DNA from 3 places in the Paenibacillus azoreducens genome. Region 1 is predicted to be linked to each of the others. Evidence: predicted binding sites of a transcription regulator. Region 1 holds the regulator's gene; each other region holds the start of a gene.
The links. The regulator Rex, encoded in region 1, represses fermentation and respiration genes when NADH is low (regulators of the CRP and FNR family bind a similar motif). The targets are predictions, from matches to a motif close to TTGTGAAATATTTCACAA.

Region 2: a site for Rex is predicted at 2,175-2,192, ahead of L6442_RS01380 (cytochrome ubiquinol oxidase subunit I). Genes of this name have one in related genera too.
Region 3: a site for Rex is predicted at 1,901-1,918, ahead of pflB (formate C-acetyltransferase). Genes of this name have one in related genera too.

The regions. Positions count from the first base shown of each region.
Region 1 covers NZ_AP025343.1:2,763,382-2,766,589, forward strand. The annotation lists gene dinG (ATP-dependent DNA helicase DinG) at 1-1,447, shown strand, start outside; gene L6442_RS11965 (redox-sensing transcriptional repressor Rex) at 1,709-2,365, shown strand; gene L6442_RS11970 (amidohydrolase) at 2,349-3,208, shown strand, end outside.
Region 2 covers NZ_AP025343.1:292,171-295,378, reverse strand. The annotation lists gene cydB (cytochrome d ubiquinol oxidase subunit II) at 1-612, opposite strand, end outside; gene L6442_RS01380 (cytochrome ubiquinol oxidase subunit I) at 599-2,002, opposite strand; gene L6442_RS01375 (hypothetical protein) at 2,545-3,027, opposite strand.
Region 3 covers NZ_AP025343.1:2,564,284-2,567,491, reverse strand. The annotation lists gene pflB (formate C-acetyltransferase) at 1-1,802, opposite strand, end outside; gene adhE (bifunctional acetaldehyde-CoA/alcohol dehydrogenase) at 2,097-3,208, opposite strand, start outside.

The DNA.
Region 1 (3,208 bases):
GGAGGATGTTGCCGGTAAACATTTGGGACTTCATATGAAATACTTCAGTGTTGTCCATACGCTTACCCGGCTTTACAAGGATGGAAAGAACGGGCAGCTTTCTGCGCTGAGACAGCAGCTGCAGTCCTCCGGCCAAGAACGGGCCAGCGACTGGATTGCGGCAATCGATCGCATTAGCGAAGATTTGGTGGACGTGAAGGAAGATTGGGATAAGCTGAATGAACTTTTATTCGCTTTGCTTCCGGAGCGTAATGACGTTTCGCCAGGGGATGTAGGACAATACGTACTTCGCCTTCAACCTGCAAACAAACCGAAGGAATGGGATACGCTCAAAGCGCTCGAAAATCAGATTCATGTGAAAATCAGCGAAGCGGTGCGGCGCGGGGAGAAAATGCTGGCGGAATACAAAGAGGATGAAAGTGATTACAGCGCGGACAGCCTGATTACGGATTTAAGCGGCCTGTTCAAGGATTTGGCAGCGGCGCGCGACGACCTTCGCATCTTCATGAACTTGAATGACGAGACTGTCGTGTACTGGATGGAGGCAAGCAGCCATTTCCGGAGCAAATCGCTCCAGATGTATGCTGTACCGGTCGATGTCAGCAAACAGCTCAAGGAATTGTTTTTCGACAAGAAAAAAAGCATAGTTCTGACGTCTGCCACATTGTCTGTGGATAAATCTTTTCAGTACATGATTGATAACTTGGGGCTTCAAGAGGATCAGGAAAACGGAAGACTGGCTACCGTGATGCTTCCATCGCCATTCAATTACCGCGATCAGGCGCTCCTTGTGATCCCGCGCGATTTCCCAAGCGTTAAGGGGAGCGTAGGCGATGCGGTATTTGTAGATACTTTGGTGCAATCCCTTGCCGACGCCGCGCTGGCGACTCATGGACGAATGTTGGTGTTGTTTACTTCTTACAGGATGTTGCGTCAGGTGCACGAGCCTTTAAAAAATGCTTTGGCGAACAGTGACATTGCAGTGCTGGGCCAAGGCGTTGACAGCGGCAGCCGCACCAAGCTTATCCGCAGATTTCAAGACAGCAGCGCTTCGGTGCTGCTCGGAACGAGCAGTTTTTGGGAAGGGGTGGATATTCCCGGCGATGCTCTGACATGTCTGGCGATTGTAAGACTGCCGTTTCAGCCGCCAAACCATCCGCTCGTCGAAGCGAAAAGCGAGCTTCTGCAGCGTCAGAAAAAAAATCCGTTCATGAAGCTTTCCGTGCCGCAGGCAGTAATCCGCTTTAAACAAGGCTTTGGCCGACTCGTTCGCACGGCGAATGACCGCGGCATCGTCATTGTATACGATACGCGCGTTATCGAATCCTACTACGGGAAGTATTTTCTTTATTCCTTGCCTGGACCCAAAATGGAGCATATGAATACGGAAAAAATGGTTCCTCGTATATCCGAATGGCTTAAAAGTTCCGGAGTCCCCGCAAAGTAATCGAATAAGCTTCGAAGCCACACGTCACTCAGTACTTTTGCTCCGCAAAAGCGCCCCTCTTTGAGAGGCGTCGGACTTCTTTCCGATACTCTTTGTGAGGTTGTTTTAAGATAGTAGAAGTAAAACTCCGGGGGAAACGCATCCTAATATCGCAAGAAAAACATCCGCTAAAAGCGGTCTGTCTTCTTAGAAAGTACGACGATAGACGTTTTTCTAAGCATTGATAGATTAATTAAGCTGCTAAAAATAGGGGGAACAAGCATGAAATCGGAGAAAATATCCGAAGCAGTTGTTCGCAGATTGCCTGTATATTTAAGATATTTGAGCGACTTGCATAAACGGGAGGTCGCTACGGTTTCCTCCCAGGAACTTGGTCAGAGACTCGACCTCAATCCGGCGCAGATCCGTAAGGATCTGGCTTATTTCGGCGATTTTGGCCGGAAAGGCATCGGATATGATGTTTCGTATCTGATCGAAAAAATCCGCCACATCCTGAACCTGGATCAGCAGATCAACGCGGTGTTGGTCGGGGCAGGTAATTTGGGTCAAGCGCTTTCAAACTATAACTTTTACCTGAAGGAAAACATTAAAATTATTGCCGTATTTGATGAAAATCCGAAGAAGATCGGCAAACAAATCAATACGCTGACCGTTCAGCCGATGGAGGAGCTCCGCGAAACGATCAAAGCCCGCAATATCCGTATCGGGATCATTACGGTACCGGATGTCGAAGCGCAAAATGTGGCCGATATCCTGATCGAAGCCGGCATCGAAGCGATCCTGAACTTCGCGCCGGTCATCTTGAAAGCACCTGCGAACATTCGGATTCATCCGGCGGATTTCACTACGGATCTGCTCAGTTTGGCTTATTATTTGGATAACGGAAAGGACGATTCTGCTGATGACGGCGACAAATAGATGGATGATTAAAAACGGCAGCTTTGCGGTTGCGGATGGAGATAAGCCGGTTATTCAAGGCTGCATGGTCATTGAAGACGACCTTATCGTTTATGTGGGCGAGGAGACGCCTGAACTGGATGGCGATATACCCGTTATGGACGGGACCCATCTGTTTTTTATGCCGGGTATGATCAATACGCATGGGCATGCCGCAATGTCGCTGCTTCGCGGATATGGTGACGATCTGGCTTTGCAAATCTGGCTGCAGGAGAAAATGTGGCCGATGGAAGCCAAATTCACCTCATCGGACGTATATTGGGGCACCTCGCTGTCGGTGCTTGAAATGCTGAAAGGCGGCACGACAACCTTCCTGGATATGTACGACCATATGGATCAAGTAGCGAAGGTAACGGAAGAATCGGGAATCCGTGCATCCTTGATGCGCGGCGTTATCGGGCTCTGCCCGGAAGAGGTTCAGCGCCATAAGCTGAATGAAGCCATCCGATTTGCCCGCGACTGGCACGGTAAAGCAGGCGGACGGATTACGACGATGATTTCACCGCATGCGCCATATACTTGTCCTCCGGACTTTATTGAAAAATTCGTTCAGGCCGCTCATGACATGGATTTGCCGATGCATACCCATATGTCTGAAACCAAAGCCGAAGTCGAGCAAAATGTAACTGAATACGGTCTGCGTCCAGTTGCCCATCTGGAGAAACTCGGAGTGTTTTCCCGGCCATCGCTTGTTGCTCATGCCGTTCATTTGACGGATGAAGAAATCGAAATTTTGGCAAAAAACAAGGTAGCCGTATCCCATAACCCGGGCAGCAACCTGAAACTGGCAAGCGGCGTGGCACG
Region 2 (3,208 bases), 2.5 Mb from region 1:
CGGCACCATCAGCATGCGTGCCATCCGGCGAGCGCGTTCCTGAAGGTCGCCCGTTACCCGCAGCGTGGTAAACAGAAGTCCATGCACGAGGCAAAGCACAACCATCGTCAAGCCGCCCACTACGGAGTAAAAATTCACGATATCGCCGAAGAACGAAGCTTTCATTTCCATCGCTTGGTCAATCGGCAAACCTTTAATCAAATCGGCAAACACAACGCCGAGCAGAAGCGGCGGAATCAAACTGCCGATGAAAATGACGACATCCCATGTCTTTCTCCAGGCCTCTTTTTCGACTTTGCCGCGATATTCAAAGGCAACACCTCGGCCGATCAAGGCAAGCAGCAGCAGAACAAGCGGGGTATAGAAACCGCTGAACAACGTCGCGTACCAGTTCGGGAAAGCGGCGAACATCGCGCCGCCGGCCGTCAGCAGCCAAACTTCGTTTCCGTCCCAGAAAGGACCGATGGAGTTAATCAGCACCCGGCGCTCCATATCGGTTTTCGCCAAGATACCCGTAGACATCCCGACGCCGAAATCGAATCCTTCCAGGAAGAAAAATCCGACAAACAAAACGGCAACGAGCACAAACCAAAGCTCATTAAGAGATAGCATGACGGTATCCCTCCTTATCAAATGGATCACTAGATACTTCTTCCTTCACAACCTCAAACGGACCTTTTTTGATCACGCGGATGAACAGATAAACCATAACTACCGCCAGAATAGCATAAATGCTCACAAAAGCGATAATCGAGAACAACACTTGGCCTGCGGTGACGCTAGGCGAAACTCCGTCCGCTGTTGTCATCAGTCCGAATACCGTCCATGGTTGGCGTCCGATTTCCGTCATGATCCAGCCCGAAGCATTCGCGATCTCCGGCAGTGCAATTGAAAACACCATCAGCCGCATAAACCATTTGTTGCGGTTCTCCAGCTTTTTGCGTGCTGCAAGATATACACCGTACAAGCTGAACAGAATCAGTAGGGAGCCGCTGGCTACCATGACCCGGAAGCTCCAGAAAGTCGTACGAACCGGCGGAATATAGTTACCGGGGCCGTATTCTTGTTCATATTGAGCTTGGAGTTCTTTCATGCCTTTTACTTCGCCGGAAAATTTACTGTACGAAAGGAAGCTGAGCATATAAGGGATCTGGAACTCCCCGGTATTTTTTTGGTTTTTGGTGTCGATGAATGCCGTTACCGTCCAAGCTGCGGGATCGCCACTGTTTTCCCACAGCGCTTCGGTCGCAGCCATTTTCATAGGCTGTGTTTTCACCAAATATTGTGCCTGCTGGTGACCGACGAGCGCAACGCCAATCGAGGACACCATGCCGATGATAATCGCGATGATAAATGATTTTTTGAAGAATTGAACATCTTGCTTTTTCAGCAGCTTATACGCACTCACGCCTGTAACCAGGAACGCGCCTGTCATAAATGCCGCCAAAATCGTATGCGGGAATTCAAGCAGCAACTGACCGTTGGTGATCAGCGCCAAAAAGTCGTTCATTTCGGCCCGGCCGTTGTTCATCGTAAAACCGACAGGCCGCTGCATGAAGGAGTTCGCCACCAAAATCCAGAACGCGGAAAAGACCGTTCCGATGGAGACCAACCAGATACAAAGCAAGTGAACCTTTTTCGAAAGACGTTCCCATCCGAAAATCCACAGACCGAGAAATGTCGATTCCAGGAAAAACGCCAGCAGCGCCTCGACCGCCAGCGGCGCTCCAAATACGTCGCCGACAAAACGCGAATATGCCGACCAGTTCATGCCGAACTGGAATTCCTGAAGAATACCGGTTACGACGCCGATCGCAAAGTTGATGAGGAACAGCTTGCCCCAGAACTTCGCCATGTTTTTATACTCTTCCTTGCCCTTAACGACGTACATCGTTTCCATGATTGCAATCAGGAATGCAAGACCAATGGACAACGGCACGAAGAAAAAGTGAAAAATCGTTGTCGCTGCGAATTGGATCCGAGACAGCATAACTACATCCATTTCTCTTCCCTCTTTCTCAAAATTATTCTGCCAAACCCCTTAACTTCGGATTCGCTAACACAAGTTTTTATATCCTTGAACCTTTGCAAAATCCTTTCCTTCATGTATTCTGGCAGACAAAAGAAGGCTTCAATGTGATAAATGTCACATTCTCAAGCCCGAAAATGAGCTAATGTGAATTATGTCACAAAATATTAAAATTTTAGGCATCCCTTTAATCAGGTCATATGAATTTACATACATATCCAATTCATTCGGCCGTATCCGGCGTCTATTGCCTGCTTGCTGCGATCCGCTTCTTGTGAACGGTATTTAATGAACATAAGCAAAAAAGCGCCGAGACGGCCGATATCAGCATACGCCAAATAAAAAGGACTGTTTCCAACCGGAGCCCGGCCGAAATCAGTCCCTTAATAGAGGTCATTCAAAAAGTCCGTTTTTGATCTGTGCTGAAAACCGACCTTTTTGAACACGCACTAATAGCAAGTTCTGCTGATCCTTTATATCTTCATCCTGTAATTGATGCTTTTTGCAAATCCCTGTTAGTCCCTGGATACATAATACTTGTTGGTCATGTACCAGGCGTCGCCTTTTTCCGTAGGCACTTTGCCCTTCTTCTTGTCCAAAAACACGATCTCGTTGCATTTGGAACAATACCATTTCGTCGTGTAGTATTGGGAAAAGGTCGTGTAGGTCGTCCCGCATTTGCAGTCGACTTTAAAGTACACGCGGTTCTCTTCATACGCCTTGGACAGCTGATCGGTGTTTGCTTCGGCAGGAGGGTTGCCCACAGGCTTAAGCACTTCGGCGTAATTAGAGAAACGGTTATGCACTTTGAAATCCGCAACCAGCTCTGGATTGAGGCCAAAAAACTCTTTGCCAATAGCTGTGATGAACTTTGCATCGGTACGATAGCACTCGATCCATTCCTGAATTTGCTTATTCGATAAAGGTACAGTTCCTTTAATGCCACTATTCAAGGTGTAGGTCATGATGGTTAAATTCTCATTGTCTTCATAGAACATTAATTCAGAAACCTCCTTATGATTTCATATATTAATGTACTACTTCTTCGGACCATAATCAAAGTGAGAAATATAGGCAATCGACTATAAATCATATGATCGCCGGGTGAAAGTCTATAATGATCGACATTTGTACTTTTCAACATAATTATCAGTGAAATTCCATAGGTGAACAGACCGT
Region 3 (3,208 bases), 200 kb from region 1:
GATTGGGTTGGCAGAGCGTTCCGGTATGCTTTGTGCTTACGGATCATGCCCATGAATGTTTCCACCAGTTCGATGGCAATGCTGTCTACACGATCGTCGTTATTGCCGTAGCAAGGATATTCGCCTTCAATTTCGAAATCAACGGCAATACCTTGCTCGTTGCGGATCGGTTTAACTTTGGCGTATTTGATCGCGCTCAGCGAGTCGGTTGCCACGGATAAACCGGCGATACCGCAAGCCATCGTACGGAGAATGTCACGGTCATGCAGTGCCATTTCGATTCTTTCGTAAGAATATTTATCATGCATGTAGTGAATGACATTGAGTGAATTCATATACAATTTAGCAAGCCATTCCATCATCGGTTTGAAACGTTTGATCACTTCGCCGTATTCAAGAACTTCCGATTTGATGGCAGGATATTCAGGACCGACTTGAGCGCCGGATTTTTCGTCGATGCCGCCATTGATCGCATACAGCAAGCATTTTGCCAGGTTGGCGCGGGCTCCGAAGAACTGCATTTGCTTACCGATCCGCATTGCGGATACGCAGCATGCGATACCGTAGTCATCGCCGTAAATCGGACGCATCAGATCATCGTTTTCATACTGGATCGAGCTGGTTTCGATGGAAACCTTCGCACAGAATTTTTTGAAGGCATCCGGAAGTTTTTCCGACCAGAGCACGGTCAAGTTTGGTTCTGGAGCTGGCCCCAGGTTGTACAGCGTATGCAGGAAACGGAAGCTGTTTTTCGTTACACGGGTTTGGCCGTTATTCGACATCCCGCCAATCGATTCCGTTACCCAAGTTGGGTCACCGCTGAAAAGTTCGTTATAGTCCGGCGTACGCAGGAATTTTACGATTCTGAGTTTCATGACAAAATGGTCGACAAGCTCTTGCGCTTGTTCTTCCGTCAGTTTTCCTTCGGCCAAATCGCGTTCAACATAAATATCAAGGAACGAGGATACGCGGCCAAGCGACATAGCTGCGCCATTTTGTTCTTTAATAGCTGCCAAATAGCCGAAATACAGCCATTGGAAAGCTTCTTTAGCGTTTTGCGCCGGTTTGGAGATGTCACAGCCGTGCATTTCGGCCATTTGTTTCAGTTCGCCGAGAGCGCGGATTTGCTCGGACAATTCCTCACGCAAACGGATGACATCTTCGTCGATTACATCCACTTCCAAATCGAGAAGTTCTTGTTTTTTCTGCTGAATGAGGAAGTCCACGCCATACAAAGCTACACGGCGGTAATCGCCAATGATCCGGCCGCGGCCGTAAGCATCCGGCAGACCGGTAATAATGCCTGCTTTGCGCGCTGCGCGCATGTCAGAAGTATATGCATCAAATACGCCTTGGTTATGCGTTTTGCGGATATCAGTAAATGTTTTGATCAATTCTTCGGGAAGCTCGAATCCGTAAGCTTTACAAGCATCAATCATCATCCGGATGCCGCCGAACGGCTGGATGGAACGCTTGAATGGAGCATCGGTTTGAACGCCGACGATTTGCTCTTTTTCTTTGTCCAAATAACCTGGTTTATGGGAAGTAATGGTTGAAGGTGTATTGACGTCAACATCCAGCACTCCGCCGGCTTCCCGCTCTTTCTTGGTGAGCTCGGATACGATTTTCCACAGCTCGGTTGTATTGTTCGTAGGACCGACAAGGAAATCCTCATTGCCAAGGTATGGATTGATGTTGTTTTCGATGAAATCATTTACGTTAACTTCTCTGGTCCATTTTCCTTGTTTGAAACCTCTCCAGCCTGATTGCATGTTTTGTACGTCTTTTTCTACCGCCGACATCTAAATCCCTCCATTATTTTTATGAACTAGAGACTATGAGTTGAAGGAAACCCCATTTCTCCTGAACCCGCAACCAATCTGCCATTAGGACTTAAGTATTGTGAGTTTTTTCACATAAAAGACATGATTTTAAGCTTCTCTATTGTGCTTTTATGCAAGATTTGCTTCTTGAATGCGGTGTTCTTAATACATTTTCAGTTTACTGGATTTTTCTGAAAACGGCTGTGACAAACATCACTTTTGGGGTGATATTTGTCACAGAGCCATTATTTTTTTATTTATTTTTTATCTAAATTATTCCTCGAAGCGGCCGTAGAATGCATTGCGATAAACATCGGCAAGCTCTGTGACCAAAGGCAGTTTAGGGTTAGCCGTCGTACATTGGTCTTCGAAAGCGCGGTCCGCCAGATAATCGACGCGTGCTTCGAATTCCTTCGCGTCAAAGCCCAGCTGCTGGAACGATTCCTCGATCCCGAGCGCTTTGTTCAGCTTGCGGATCGCATTGATCAGGCTGTTTACGCCTTCTTCCGTCGTACGTGCAGGCAGTCCCAGAATGCGGGCGATTTCCGCATACCGCTCATCCGCAACAAAATGCGAATATTTAGGGAACGAAGCGAACTTGGTCGGTTTCTTCGCATTATAGCGGATGACGTGCGGCATCAGGATCGCGTTGGTCCGGCCGTGTGCTGTATGGTATTCACCGCCCCATTTATGCGCCAAACTGTGGTTGATGCCCAGGAACGCATTGGCGAACGCCATACCGGCAAGCGTCGATGCATTATGCATTTTTTCGCGTGCGACCTTGTCGCCTGTGAGCGCCGATTTCTCGAGATACTGGAATACCAGCTGAATCGCTTTGATCGCAAGTCCGTCCGTGTAGTCGCTTGCCATGACCGATACGTATGCTTCGATGGCATGTGTAAGCACGTCCATACCTGTATCGGCTACCGCTGTTTTCGGCAGAGTGTATACGAATTCCGGATCCACGATCGCCACGTCCGGCGTCAGTTCATAATCCGCAAGCGGATATTTCGTATTGCCTTTTGTTTTGTCCGTAATAACCGCAAACGATGTTACTTCCGAACCTGTACCCGAAGTGGTAGGGATCGCAACGAATTTCGCCTTTTGTCCCAGCCGTGGATATTTGTAGATCCGTTTGCGGATATCCATGAATTTTTGTTTCAGGTTGTCAAAATCCGTATCCGGATATTCATAGAACAACCACATCGCTTTTGCGGCATCCATTGGCGATCCGCCGCCCAATGCGATAATGCAGTCCGGTTGGAACCGTTTCATCATCTCGGTGCCTCTTTCTACGGTCACAGTCGATGGATCGGGTTCCACTTCCGAGAAGATTTCAATGACAACCGGAGTTTGGCGCTGACGCAAATAATGCTCAAGCCGTT